DNA from 3 places in the Rossellomorea sp. KS-H15a genome. Region 2 is predicted to be linked to each of the others. Evidence: riboswitches for the same ligand, from Rfam matches in the RefSeq annotation. Region 2 holds a riboswitch; each other region holds the start of a gene.
What was found. A riboswitch is a leader RNA that binds a small molecule or an ion and turns the genes downstream of it on or off. The one in region 2 is predicted to bind S-adenosylmethionine.

Region 1 (4,291 bases), 2.0 Mb from region 2:
AGCCTGCACGGCCTGATTATGCGAAAGATGATAATTCGGCATTAAATCTTTCCAATTGGTCACCTCCACTGAAATGGGATCCGCATTGATTCCGACGCTCTTCTTAATATCGTCCAGTGCCACTTTTGTCAGTTCGTCCTCTTCTAAATGCTTTAACTGCCCGTAATGAGCATTCGAGCTCTTATAAAAAAGTCTTACCAGAAGATTATGATTTCGGGATGTGTGTTTCCATTTACGGCTCGTCCATGTACATGCATCGCACTTCACTTCGCTGCCTTTAGAAACAATAAACCCTGTACCATCAGCCGGGAGCTCCTCGTCAGGAACATTAAAACCCAGATAGATGGAGATCAAGGAAGAGTTCCTTAGGGTATTAAAATCTTCATTTAATGTTGCACGATTTAAAATCTGTTGAGTCACATCATGAGGTGTCGCAAAAATGACAGCATCTGCTTGAATGCTTTCATGTCCTTTTAACGTGAGCTCATATTTGTCAGCACTCATTTGGAGATTTGTTGTCGCTGTTCCTTTTAGGATCGTCGCATCACCGCACTCTTCTTCCAGACGGTCGATAATGGTGGATAATCCATGCCTAAAGGAAATGAACTTTTTATTGGAAGATCCCTTGAATTTCTGCTTGTTTGCAGATAATCCTTGGATGATGCTCCCATACTCATTTTTATAATCCAGAAGATATGGTAGAGTCGAGGCCATGGTCAGCTTATACAAGTTCCCAGAATACACCCCTGATAATACAGGTGCGATCTGATTTTCCACTAGTTCTTTCCCGAGGAATGCTTCCAGAAATTCTCCGATGGAGCTTTCCTTCGTGAATACAGTATTTTTCGTCTCCAGGTCCAGAAGGGCCGCTTTCTTTCCGGCTTCAGAAATCAGAGTGCTTTCATTAAGTGCTTCTATGCTCATGGGAATACCGAAGATTGTATCTGGAGGTATTCTATGCAGTTCACCATTTGTGTATATGTAAGATGTTCCTGTTTCGTTATAGACCAGTTCGTTTTGAAGTTGAAGGTCATTGACCAATGGAAGTACTCCCTCATTACGGGCTACAATGGAATCTGCACCAGCTTCCATAATAAAGTCACCTTCCGTTATCGTCCTGATCTTACCACCGAGCTGTTGATCCCGTTCAATTAATACTAACTCAATATCCAGATTTTGTTCCCTGGATATCTTTTGCAGATTATAGAGAGCCGTTAAGCCTGTAATGCCCCCACCTACGATAACCACTTTCTTCATACCATTCACTCCATTAATTACGTGTATGTATACAGATTATCATGTTTTAGGCAGATTAGAAAAAGAAACTGTGTCTGAAAAAGGAATATGATATGTAATTAGAATAAGGACATCATTTTTTGATCCTGGTGCCACGCTTAATTCAAAGTTGACAACTAGGAATAGTTTGATATAACATATAATAGAATTCTGATAACCACATAGCCACTTATCCAGAGAGGTAGAGGGACTGGCCCGATGATACCTCAGCAACAGATTCTAATTTCTAGAACACTGTGCTAAATCCACAAGCGTCAAGCTTGAAAGATAAGTTGAAGTTTTTTCCGTTAAAGCCTTCTTCTTATCTTACTAGGAAGTAGGCTTTTTTACATGAAAAAGTCTCTTTCTCTGTTTATTCATATTATAAGAGGAGTGATCATAATGGGAGAAAATCTCCAGGAAGCAATTAATAAAAGAAGAAATGAGTTAATTAACAAATTGGTCGTCCATAACATTTTCAAAAAAGGAAATAAACAATTATTCGAGCTGACACTTAGAGAACTTGAGGATGAGTATCACTATATTCAGAAGGATTGCCATCCGCATAGTGATGTCGGCTCTATTCACTGGAAAAATTGCACGAAGTTAACCAGTTAGAAGCCTGGTTTATCTTTTCGGAAATGGCCAAACAATAAAATGACGCGGGCCTATGGCTCACGTCATTTCAATAGTTATTGAGCGTTTACCTCAACTGCATCCTTCTTATAATAAGCTGCAAAGATTTCCGCAAATGCTTCGGTGGAATTATATAATTCCACTAAGTTATTTTCCACTCCGCCAAACTCAAGGAGCATCGCCCTTTCTGTTAGATCCTGATTGTAGACCCCATTTCCTTCTGCTTTTGTTTTAACGAATACCCCCCTGCTGATTCCAGGGTACTTCTCTTCTAATTTAGCATTTAATTCTTTCGCGATTTTGAGATTCTTTTCAAAATTCTTATTTTCTTTCCCTACGATGAAAAATAGGCGTGCATAGTCCTTGCCATTGATCGTTTTGGTCGTAATATTTCGGGGTTGGGAGTCCCGGTGAATATCTATTAAATAGGTTAAATCGTCATCTTGTGCAAGGGCTTCTTGAACCAATCCCCTTGTCAGCTTATAGGATTCAAAATAGGTCCATGATTTGTTTTTCAATGCTTGGTTTACATCTGTCTTGTCTTGCACTGCCCCGATTCCTCGTGATTCGAGTTCCTGTTTCAATTTTGAACCAACCGCAATGACATTGACCTTTTCATTCGTACTGGCCGGATCTTTTGAATCGTTGTTTTTAATTAGAGGGCTAAAGGCTTCCCAGCTGTGGGAGTGATAAATGAACACAGACTTTTCTTCAATCTCCTGCACACCGTCACCTGAGTTATGATTGGCTTGATCGACTTGGTTCTGATCGATTTCCTGATCCTTCAGCTGGTCCTCCGTTGGAGCTGGCGACTCATTAGGTAAATTGGTAATGTCCGTCCCTTTACCGGCAACGGCTATATGCGTATGATAATTTTCTATTCCAGGGATTTCTCGTCCAAATAGACTCCTTGGGTCAAGCAGTGATACATTCGTAACGCTTTCCAACCAATCAAAGTCGGTATTCATGGCCTCTTTATTCTCGATGCGCAGACCTGTCATTTCCTGTGACAGAAGCATAAGGAATGTCTCTTTCGGTACAAGCTCTGATACCGAAGTATAGAAAAGGCTGTCCACCCTCAATTTAATGGCCGTCGACGAAATCAGCCATACCATGACATACATCATGATGATCCCTATCAATACTACCCGGATGACGGCTTTCATAGATACGAATACTAGCGGGACTAAGCTATTATTATTTCGAGACTTATACGACATCATCAGTACCCCTATATAAAGTATTTAATAGTTAACTTTATGCAGAGTGTCGATAGAGTAGAAGGTTTTTTCAGGATTCGGTCTGATTTCCTATAGGACAGGACACAAATGGAAAATCATTTTTCTAAAAACGACCTGAACGTAAACAAAACGCATGATGAGATGCGTCTTTGGTTTATCGCCCATTCACTTCATATGCAGCCCTTATACCGGATTCCACCGCACCTTCTATCCAACCATGAAAAGAAGAGGTGTGTTCCCCTGCAAAATGGATCCTGCCTTCGGGTGTACGGACATAATCCCCGATGTCAGCTGCCTGACCAGGTGTATATAGAGTGAAACATCCTGCCGAGAAAGGATTTCTGCTCCAATTATAAACAAAATAATTCAGTAGTTCTGTATAAACCCGATTTCCATAAACCCTGGAAAGATCCTTCAACACTTCTGAAATGATTGCTTCCTTCGATTTACTATTCCATAAGAGAGCGTTTTGACCCCAACTGTAGCTTGCCAGCATCACACCAGGTTTGTTGCTCCCTATGTCATGACTTGGCATATAAGTAAATCGGGTGGGAAGATCGGATACAATGTTTCCGTAATTCATTTCCTCCCAAAAACGACTTCTGAACTCGATACCGATTTTTACAGATGGAATATTGGTCACTTCACGGATCGCCTGCCATTTTTTGAAAGAAATCGATTTATATGGGACGACATCAATAAATTGAAAAACGGTAAAAGGAACAGTGACAATCACATAGTCAGCTTGATACTCCCTATACGTCCCATCCAAGGGGTTAATCGTTTGAACGACGACACCCGATTTAGACTGAATGATACGGGTCACTTTTTGATTCATGAAAATATTGGACTGTAGCTCACCCATTAATGAATACGGCAATCGGTCATTCCCACCTGTTATTTCATAAAACTTCGTCTCTTTTCTAAAGATAGGAAATATAATATCTTTTAATATATCAACAAATGAAAATTCAGGAAATCCTTCGATTCCGAGAATGACATTTATTTTCCTGATGGCATTCAACGATAAGGATTTTCCAAACGGGTTGTTGGACAGGAATTGCCCCACTGAATAATTCGAATACTTTTTTATTAAGTTCAATTGTTCACTGTGTTCACTGTTATTATACAAATCTATA
Region 2 (4,291 bases):
ATCTACACCATTCAACACATCGGGAAGCAGGCGAGACTCCTTTCAAAGGCATTGGATCGTGATGATGCAACCATCGCGATCGGGCATGTGGGGGTTACAGGCATGAAGGTTGCCACCATGTTAAAAGAATTTCTTCCCCTTTATGAGAAAAAAGCGTCGATCGTACCACTATCCGACCTCATACCGGAATATCATTTGATTGATGAGAGCATGCCTTGATGGTGTGCTTTTTCACAAATATTAGTAAAAATTCGGTTAACTTGATGCTTAATTTTTTGAGGAAAGGAAACTCTCCTTTATAATCAGTATGTAAGAAGGAGATGATTCGAAATGGATTATGCAATCGTGACAGGAGCAACAAGGGGATTAGGGGAGTCCGTCGCCAGGCTCTTTATTGAAAAAGGCATCGGTATTCTCAATATATCCCGTTCGGATAATGACAGCTTACAAAAGCTTGCACGGGAAAAAGAAGTGTCGTATGAATTCTTTCCCTGTGATCTATCTCAATCGGGACAAACAGAAGCGGTGTTCCGCGAAGTAGGGGCAAAGGTATTTGGATCTGGAGCCAAGAAGATATATGTCGTTCAAAATGCAGGCGTGGTGACACCGATCAATACGTCGGGTGAAGTGGAAAATGAAGCAATGGAAACGAGTGTCCACGTCAATCTACTTTCACCTATGATCGCCACCAATGAATTGCTCAAGGCAGCAAAAGGCTCTGAATCGAAGATGATCATGGTCAACATCAGTTCAGGAGCGGGAAGTCGTCCCGTTTATGGCTGGAGTACGTATTGTGCGACTAAGGCGGGAGTCAATATGCTGACTGAAACGGTCAGCCTTGAGCTCTCCAACACACATAGCCGTCATCAGGTCATCGCTTTCAGTCCGGGAGTGATGGATACGGATATGCAGGGGGAAATCCGCTCGTCCTCCAAAGAAGCGTTTGCCGAGGTTGAGTCGTTCCAGCGCTACAAAGAAGAGGGGATGCTGCGCAGCACGGACACGGTAGCGGATGCACTGGTGGCTCTCATAACCAAAACCGATATTGAAAGTGGTAAACTGTATCATGTGAATGATTTGTTATAAGAAGGGAGCAGACTCCGGAAATCGGGGTCTGCTTTTTTAAGGGTGCTTGAATAACCCAGACACAAAAAAGAGACAAACCCATACGGATTTGTCTCTTTTCCAACGTATTAAGAAGAACGGACCGGATCTCCACCAGCAGCGGTTCTCCGTGTGAACTTCGGAAGGGCGAATTGAATCGCAATCAGTCCGCAAACGGCAATCAGGACAGGGTAGAAGGCATAAGGGATGATGCTGATAGGTGATATGCCGGCTACTTCCGCCACTAACAGTGCCTGTGCACCGTATGGGATCAACCCTTGAACGGCACAAGAGAAAATATCGAGGATACTGGCTGACTTACGGGAATCTACGCCATACTGATCGCTAAGCGTTTTGGCCAGTGGTCCTGCGATGATAATGGAAATTGTGTTATTGGCTGTGCAAAGATTCGTCGAACTGACCAAGCCTGCTGTTGCAAGTTGTGCTCCCTGAGGAGATTTAATCTTACGTGTGGCATGGTAAAGGATCGCTTGAATCCCTCCATTATGACGAATCAGTTCGACGACTCCGCCGATCAGGATGGAAAGGATCACAATCTCTGCCATGCCCGTCATCCCGTCGGCTACACTACCAAAGTAACTCGATGGGGTAAAGCTTCCATCCGTAAATCCGATAACCCCTGCCAACACAATCCCGCCGATTAAAACGACAAATACGTTCAATCCTGCAAGGGCCCCAATGATGACTCCGAGGTAAGGGATGATTTTAACCCAGTCGAAGCTTCCTGCGTCAACGGAGGATGGAGTTCCCATCGTAAGGACAAAAAGGATGACCATCGTGATGATAGCTGCGGGTAAGACAATGAAGAAGTTCACTTTGAACTTGTCCTTCATTTCGGTTTTCTGTGTGCGTACGGCTGCAATCGTTGTATCCGAGATGAACGATAAATTATCCCCGAACATCGCTCCCCCAATGACGGTGGCCATAGCAAGGGGCATAGAAATGTCGGTTCCTGAGCTGATGCCCACTCCAATCGGGGCAAGTGCTGCAATCGTCCCCATTGATGTCCCCATTGATAGGGAAATGAAAGCGGCGATGATGAATAATCCAACAATGATCAGATTACCAGGAAGCACGGATAGGGCAAAATTGACGGTTGAATCAACGGCGCCCATCTTTTCTGCTACACCGGAAAACGCACCGGCTAATAAGAAGATAAAGACCATAATCATAATGTCCGGGTGCCCGGCACCTTTTGCGAACCGTTCAACCTTAGAGGTTAACGACTCTTTCCGATTCATCGCAAGGGCTACAATGGAGGCAATGATGATGGATACCAGTACAGGGAATGCATAAAAATCTCCTGAAAGGATCCCCGCTCCAAGGAACAGTGAAACAAATATGATCAAGGGCAATAAAGCCAGTAAATTACCTTTTTCTTGGTTCATGTCAAACACTCCTTTATCGTGTGAAATCAAATAAAAAACCTCTTCCAGTATAAGAAGAGGTTTCATTCAAACGAAACACTCCTCTTATCTTTCAAGCATTACGCTTGCTGGATGTGGCACAGCACTCATCATGAGTCCGCTGCCGAGACATCACAGGGCCAGTCCCTCCGTCTCTCTGGATAAGAAGATATGTTATTCAGTTCATTTAAAATATACTTCCATACTTTAAAGGGTTTAATCGAAAAAGTCAAACGGTAATTTATTGGAAATATACATGCAGGGCATGACTGCCACAGCTGGATCAAACGAAAGCGGAGGGAGGTCGCCGTAGCAAGGCATGCATCATAAAACGGGGGAGTTTATCCATAAAAAGGCATAATTTCATAGACAATTGAACGGTCAAGGTCTACTATAAGATAGACAAAAAACATCTTGGGGGATACGGTAGTGGAAAGAAATGTGCGAAATCAAATTTTTACGTTACAAGGGTTTTATCTATTGACCTTCTTCGGGGTTGGAAGTTTATATCCTTTACTCAGTGTATATTTAAGTGAAAGTGTGGGGTTAAATGGATATCAAATCGGAACCATCATGTCTGTCGGCCCGATCATGATGATTTTCTTCCAGCCGATATGGGGGATGGTCAGTGACACAACCAATAAGCCCACCGTCGTGTTAGGATTAACCTCCTTAGTTGCAGGGATCTTTGCTCTTGGTTATTTATTCATGGATGTTTACTATGGACTATTGGTGGTCGCGATTTTAGTTGCGATCTTCCAAAGTGCCATCATTCCCGTGTCTGACAGCATCAGCTTGAAGTATACAAGTAAAGTCGGTTATAACTACGGAAATATTCGTCTGTTCGGCTCATTAGGATTCGGGATTGCCGTGTTCGTCATGGGGAGGCTTTCGGAAGGATTCATCGGACCGACAATCATTTTCTACTCCTTCTTTATCTGTCTGGTCCTATCCGGCTTCCTATCCTTCCGTTTTCCTAAAGAGAGAGCGGCAGCTAAGCTTGATCTAAAAGCCGGGATGAAGGAATTATTCACGATGAAGAAGTTTCTGATCTTCCTGGCCGTCACGTTCCTGGTGTTCGGCCCAAATTTAGCCAATAACGTGTATTTCGGATTATTCGTAGAAGATTCAGGTGGTACGTACGCCGGAATCGGTCTCGCATTTCTGATTGCCGTCCTATCAGAAGTACCGTTTATGAGAATCGCGGGAGGGTGGATTGATAAGTTCGGTCTCTTGACCGTAGCGGCGCTGGCAGGTGCTGCATCCATGATCCGCTGGTTATTTTACTTCACAGAACCAAGTCTATGGCTGGTCTATTCCTCAGCGGTGATGCAGGGGCTTGCCATCGGATTATTCATTCCTGCGGGGCTACGCTACATCAAAGAAATCACGCCGGCACATATTACAGCTACTGCCGTCACCGTCTATTCCGCCATCGGAAATGGTCTCGGGAATTGGTTCAGTACCTTCGTGGGAGGTTTTATCTATGAAACCTATTCCATCTACACGGTATACCTCTTCTTCGCAGTCCTGTCACTCCTAGGCATCTTTCTCTGCTTCGTCCTAATGAAAGAAGAAAAGAAGAAGGCATTAGCTTACTAAAAAACAGGCATCCGCTACCCACGGATGCCTGTTTTTTATATAAAATTAATAAAAGGAAGGATTTTCCTTATGGAATGTAAAAGTATATATAGAGAAATGATTTTACCTTGAAAGTGTTTATCTTGAAGGGCACTGCTAAACAAGTCTTTAAACTTCAC
Region 3 (4,291 bases), 1.8 Mb from region 2:
GTTACTGGGCATCTATATATTTATTGCTTCCTTCGTGTCACATCGCAGTTATACCCACTCTGTACTGGGGTTGATATACTATGCTATCATCGCTCGTTATCTCGAGACTTCTATCATGATTGATGGAGTATTTGAAGCATGTGTCATCGGATATGCGAGTCATTTGATCGCGGATATGAAGTTTCTCCCTTTTAATAAGAGAGGCATAAAGCTCTTCCTTCCTCTTTCGTCAAAAGAAATGTAAAAATGTGTTTATACCTACTTGACCATTATTTACCTATACATTAAAATAATGGGAACACAATAAATGGTTAATTGCGATGAAGAAGAAGAGTAGACGATCGAAACATTTAAGAGAGCTGATGGATGGTGAGAATCAGTATGGGGAATCGTTGAATGGGCTTTTGAGCATCCAGGCTGAAATAAAGTAGGTTTGGCGGAAGGTCTCACCGATAAAAGGGACGATGTATAGAACGTGACTTCTGTACAGATGAGTGCGTTTACTGAAGTGTAAGCGAATGAAGGTGGCACCACGGGTTTCCCGTCCTTTTTTAGAGGACGGGAAGCCCTTTTTGTGTTTTCTGATTATTTTTCAACGGAGGGTATGATGGGGATGAAAAAACAAGTTCTGACTGGTATCAAGCCAACTGGCCGTATACATTTGGGGAATTATATTGGGGCGATTAAACCGGCATTGGGATTGGCGGAGAACCAATCATATAACACTGCTTATTTTGTTGCGGATTATCATGGTTTAACAAAAATCCATGATCCCATTGAAATGAAGGAGCTTTCATATGGGGTGGCGGCAGCGTGGTTAGCGTTAGGGTTGAATCCTGATTCAGCGATTTTTTACCGTCAATCTGATGTGCCTGAAATCTTTGAGCTGAGCTGGATCCTTTCTTGTTTTGCACCAAAAGGATTATTAAACCGGTCTCACGCATATAAATCAATGGTTGAAGAAAATAAAGAAAGCGGCAGAAATGTTGATGCTGGAGTCAATATGGGATTATTTACGTATCCCATTTTAATGGCTGCGGATATCCTCCTTTTCCAAACCGAGTTGGTCCCTGTCGGAAAAGATCAAATACAGCATGTGGAAATTGCCAGAGACATAGCTGAAAGCTTTAACAATCAATATGGAGAAACATTTGTCATCCCTGAATACGTCATCCAGGAAGAAACGGCCGTTCTACCGGGACTGGACGGCCGCAAGATGAGTAAAAGTTATAATAACACCATTCCTTTATTTGAAGAACCAAAAAAGCTTCAAAAATTGATCAATAAAATCAAAACGGATTCTTCACTTCCTGAAGAGCCTAAGGATCCTGACGATTCAATCATTTTTGGTCTTTACAAAGAATTTGCAACCACTGATCAATCGGAAGAAATGAGAAGGAGATTTCAACAAGGAATAGGCTGGGGGGAAGCGAAGAAAGAACTTTTCGACGTAATGAATTCATTCATCGAAGTACCAAGGTCGGAATATGAAGACCTATTGAACAATCGGGATAGACTGGATGCCATCTTACTGAATGGAGCCATAAAAGCACGAAAAAAAACAATCCCATTCATGAAAGAGATTAAAAGGAAAATAGGAATGTATCATTGAAATAGAATAAAATGATCATGATGTTTTTCAGATAATTCATAATTGTCATTGACATTTCTATGTCTTTGTTATAAGTTATGAGAAAGCATTTTAACAATTTCATATTGTTTCTTATCAAGAGAGGTAGAGGGACTGGCCCGAAGACACCTCAGCAACCAGCCACAGTAACAGGTATGGTGCTAATTCCAGCAAGTTGATGTCAACTTGGGCGATAAGAGGGAGAACGAACGTATAAAACCTTCTTATTTTCATAAGAAGGTTTTTTGTTTTTTCCCCTTTTCATTTTCTAGGGACGAAAAGGAGAGAAGGATGTTGAAAAAACATATTGATACTTTGCTTGTCCAGGCAGGCAATCGGAAGGATTCAGCTACTGGTGCCGTAAGTCTGCCCATTCATTTATCGACAGCATATGAACATAGAGGAATCGGTGAATCAACCGGTTATGATTATACGAGAACAGGAAACCCAACCAGGGCGACCCTTGAAGAACTACTGGCTCAATTGGAAGAGGGGCATAGAGGATTTGCATTCAGTTCGGGAATGGCTGCGATTCAGGCAATTCTGGGTTTATTCTCAAGTGGGGATGAATTGATTGTATCGAAGGATCTTTACGGAGGAAGCTACCGCTTATTCGTTCAGTATGAAGCCCAATATAATATCAAATTTCATTTTGTTGATACAAGTGATACTCATTCTATAGAAGAGCACATATCGAAGAGGACGAAGGCTATTTTTCTTGAAACACCAACCAATCCATTAATGAATGAAGCAAATATTTCTGAGGTCGCAGCCATTTCAAAGGCGAGTGGATTACTTTTAATCGTCGATAATACCTTTTATACACCAGTTCTGCAAAAACCGCTCAAAGAGGGAGCAGACCTGGTCATTCACAGCGCTACCAAATACTTAGGGGGCCATAATGACGTTCTGGCCGGAGTTGTCATAGTCAACACAGAGGACTTGGCTGAAAGGATCTATACGATTCAAAATTCAATCGGCGCAGTCCTTGCACCATTTGATTGTTGGCTCTTAATAAGAGGGTTGAAGACCCTTAGTCTAAGAATGGCCCAGCATGAAAAGAATGCACGAAAATTAGCCCAGTATCTTAAAGGGCATGACTGTGTAGCGGACGTCTTATATCCCGGGAAAGGGGGCATGCTTTCCTTTCGCATTGCCAAGGAAGAATGGATCGGTCCATTCCTCCAACATCTAAAGGTTATAACGTTTGCTGAAAGTTTAGGAGGGGTTGAAAGCTTTATCACCTATCCTGCCACCCAGACCCATGCCGACATTCCTGAAGAAGAACGAAATAGACTTGGCATCTGTAACAGATTGCTCAGGTTTTCCGTAGGAATAGAATTTATCGACGACCTGATCGAAGACTTGGAGAATGTTTTTCAACAATTGGAAAAAGAGGTGTTAACGTATGAGTAAAAAACCATTTTCACTTCAGACGTCACTCATCCATTCCCGCGGATTTGATAAAGAGACAGGAGCTGTTTCTACGCCGATTCATCATGCTACAACCTTTCATCAACAGGATTTTGATCAGTATGGTACGTATGACTACAGCCGTTCGGGGAATCCAACAAGGGAAACAGTCGAAGAAACGATAGCGGAATTAGAAGGCGGGGTAAGGGGTTTTGCCTTTTCATCCGGTATGGCTGCCATCTCAACAAGCTTTCTATTATTGTCGAGTGGGGATCACGTACTCGTCTCGGAGGAAGTATATGGGGGGACATACAGGATGATCACGGAAGTCCTTACTAAATTTGATATAGAATACTCTTTTGTGAATATGAAAGATCTTCATGAGGTGGCTTGTGCAATTAAGCACAATACGAAGGTGATTTATATGGAAACCCCGTCGAACCCCTTATTGAATATCACCGATATTGAAGGGGTCGTAAAGCTTGCCAAGGCAAATGACTGCTTAACATTTCTGGATAATACATTCATGACGCCATTGCTGCAAAGGCCAATCAGTCTAGGAGTGGATGTTGTCCTGCACAGTGCAACGAAGTTTCTTGCCGGACATAGTGACGTCTTAGCAGGACTTGCGGTAACGGGAGATGAAGAGATTGCGGGGAAACTTGCTTTCCTGCAGAATTCGTTTGGGGCGGTACTCGGGGTACAGGATTGCTGGCTGCTCTTAAGGGGGCTGAAAACATTGCATGTCCGATTGAAGGAATCATCGGAGTCAGCTTATAAGATTGCAAGCTTCCTAGAAGGCAGAAAGGAAGTAGAAGAAGTGTATTACCCGGGCTTGAGCTATCATCCCGGTCGTGAAATTCAAGTCCGGCAGGCAGAGGGTCCCGGGGCAGTACTATCCTTCCGGTTAAAAGGGGAAGAGGAAGTGAAGCAACTCATCAAACATGTAAACATTCCTGTATTCGCCGTCAGTTTAGGAGCTGTCGAATCGATTCTATCCTATCCATCAAGAATGTCACATGCTTCCATGCCTAAGGCTGAAAGAGAGAGAAGAGGGATTACAGATGGGTTATTGCGCTTATCCGTTGGTCTTGAAAACGCGGATGAATTAATAAAGGATCTTCAAAATGGTTTAGATAGTATACAAAAAATCAATCGAAACAACGTGATCAATTTGTAAAGGGGGAGGATGGGGCATGATGCCATTGCTGGAGGCATTGAAAGAGAGAATCTTGATTGCAGATGGAG

Region 1: it holds a riboswitch for S-adenosylmethionine, as region 2 does, so the genes downstream of both, M1J35_RS13730 (Fur-regulated basic protein FbpA) here and M1J35_RS03805 (Na+/H+ antiporter NhaC family protein) in region 2, are expected to answer to the same signal.
Region 3: it holds a riboswitch for S-adenosylmethionine, as region 2 does, so the genes downstream of both, M1J35_RS13135 (methionine biosynthesis PLP-dependent protein) here and M1J35_RS03805 (Na+/H+ antiporter NhaC family protein) in region 2, are expected to answer to the same signal.

The regions. Positions count from the first base shown of each region.
Region 1 covers NZ_CP096886.1:2,711,953-2,716,243, reverse strand. The annotation lists gene M1J35_RS13735 (protoporphyrinogen oxidase) at 1-1,257, opposite strand, end outside; SAM riboswitch class I at 1,463-1,570, shown strand; gene M1J35_RS13730 (Fur-regulated basic protein FbpA) at 1,678-1,893, shown strand; gene spoIIP (stage II sporulation protein P) at 1,968-3,134, opposite strand; gene M1J35_RS13720 (flavin monoamine oxidase family protein) at 3,307-4,291, opposite strand, start outside.
Region 2 covers NZ_CP096886.1:753,983-758,273, forward strand. The annotation lists gene M1J35_RS03795 (divergent polysaccharide deacetylase family protein) at 1-219, shown strand, start outside; gene M1J35_RS03800 ((S)-benzoin forming benzil reductase) at 331-1,086, shown strand; gene M1J35_RS03805 (Na+/H+ antiporter NhaC family protein) at 1,194-2,513, opposite strand; SAM riboswitch class I at 2,595-2,699, opposite strand; gene M1J35_RS03810 (MFS transporter) at 2,973-4,133, shown strand.
Region 3 covers NZ_CP096886.1:2,583,401-2,587,691, forward strand. The annotation lists gene M1J35_RS13125 (metal-dependent hydrolase) at 1-244, shown strand, start outside; T-box leader at 312-552, shown strand; gene M1J35_RS13130 (tryptophan--tRNA ligase) at 614-1,612, shown strand; SAM riboswitch class I at 1,721-1,830, shown strand; gene M1J35_RS13135 (methionine biosynthesis PLP-dependent protein) at 1,922-3,046, shown strand; gene metC (cystathionine beta-lyase) at 3,039-4,223, shown strand; gene M1J35_RS13145 (bifunctional homocysteine S-methyltransferase/methylenetetrahydrofolate reductase) at 4,243-4,291, shown strand, end outside.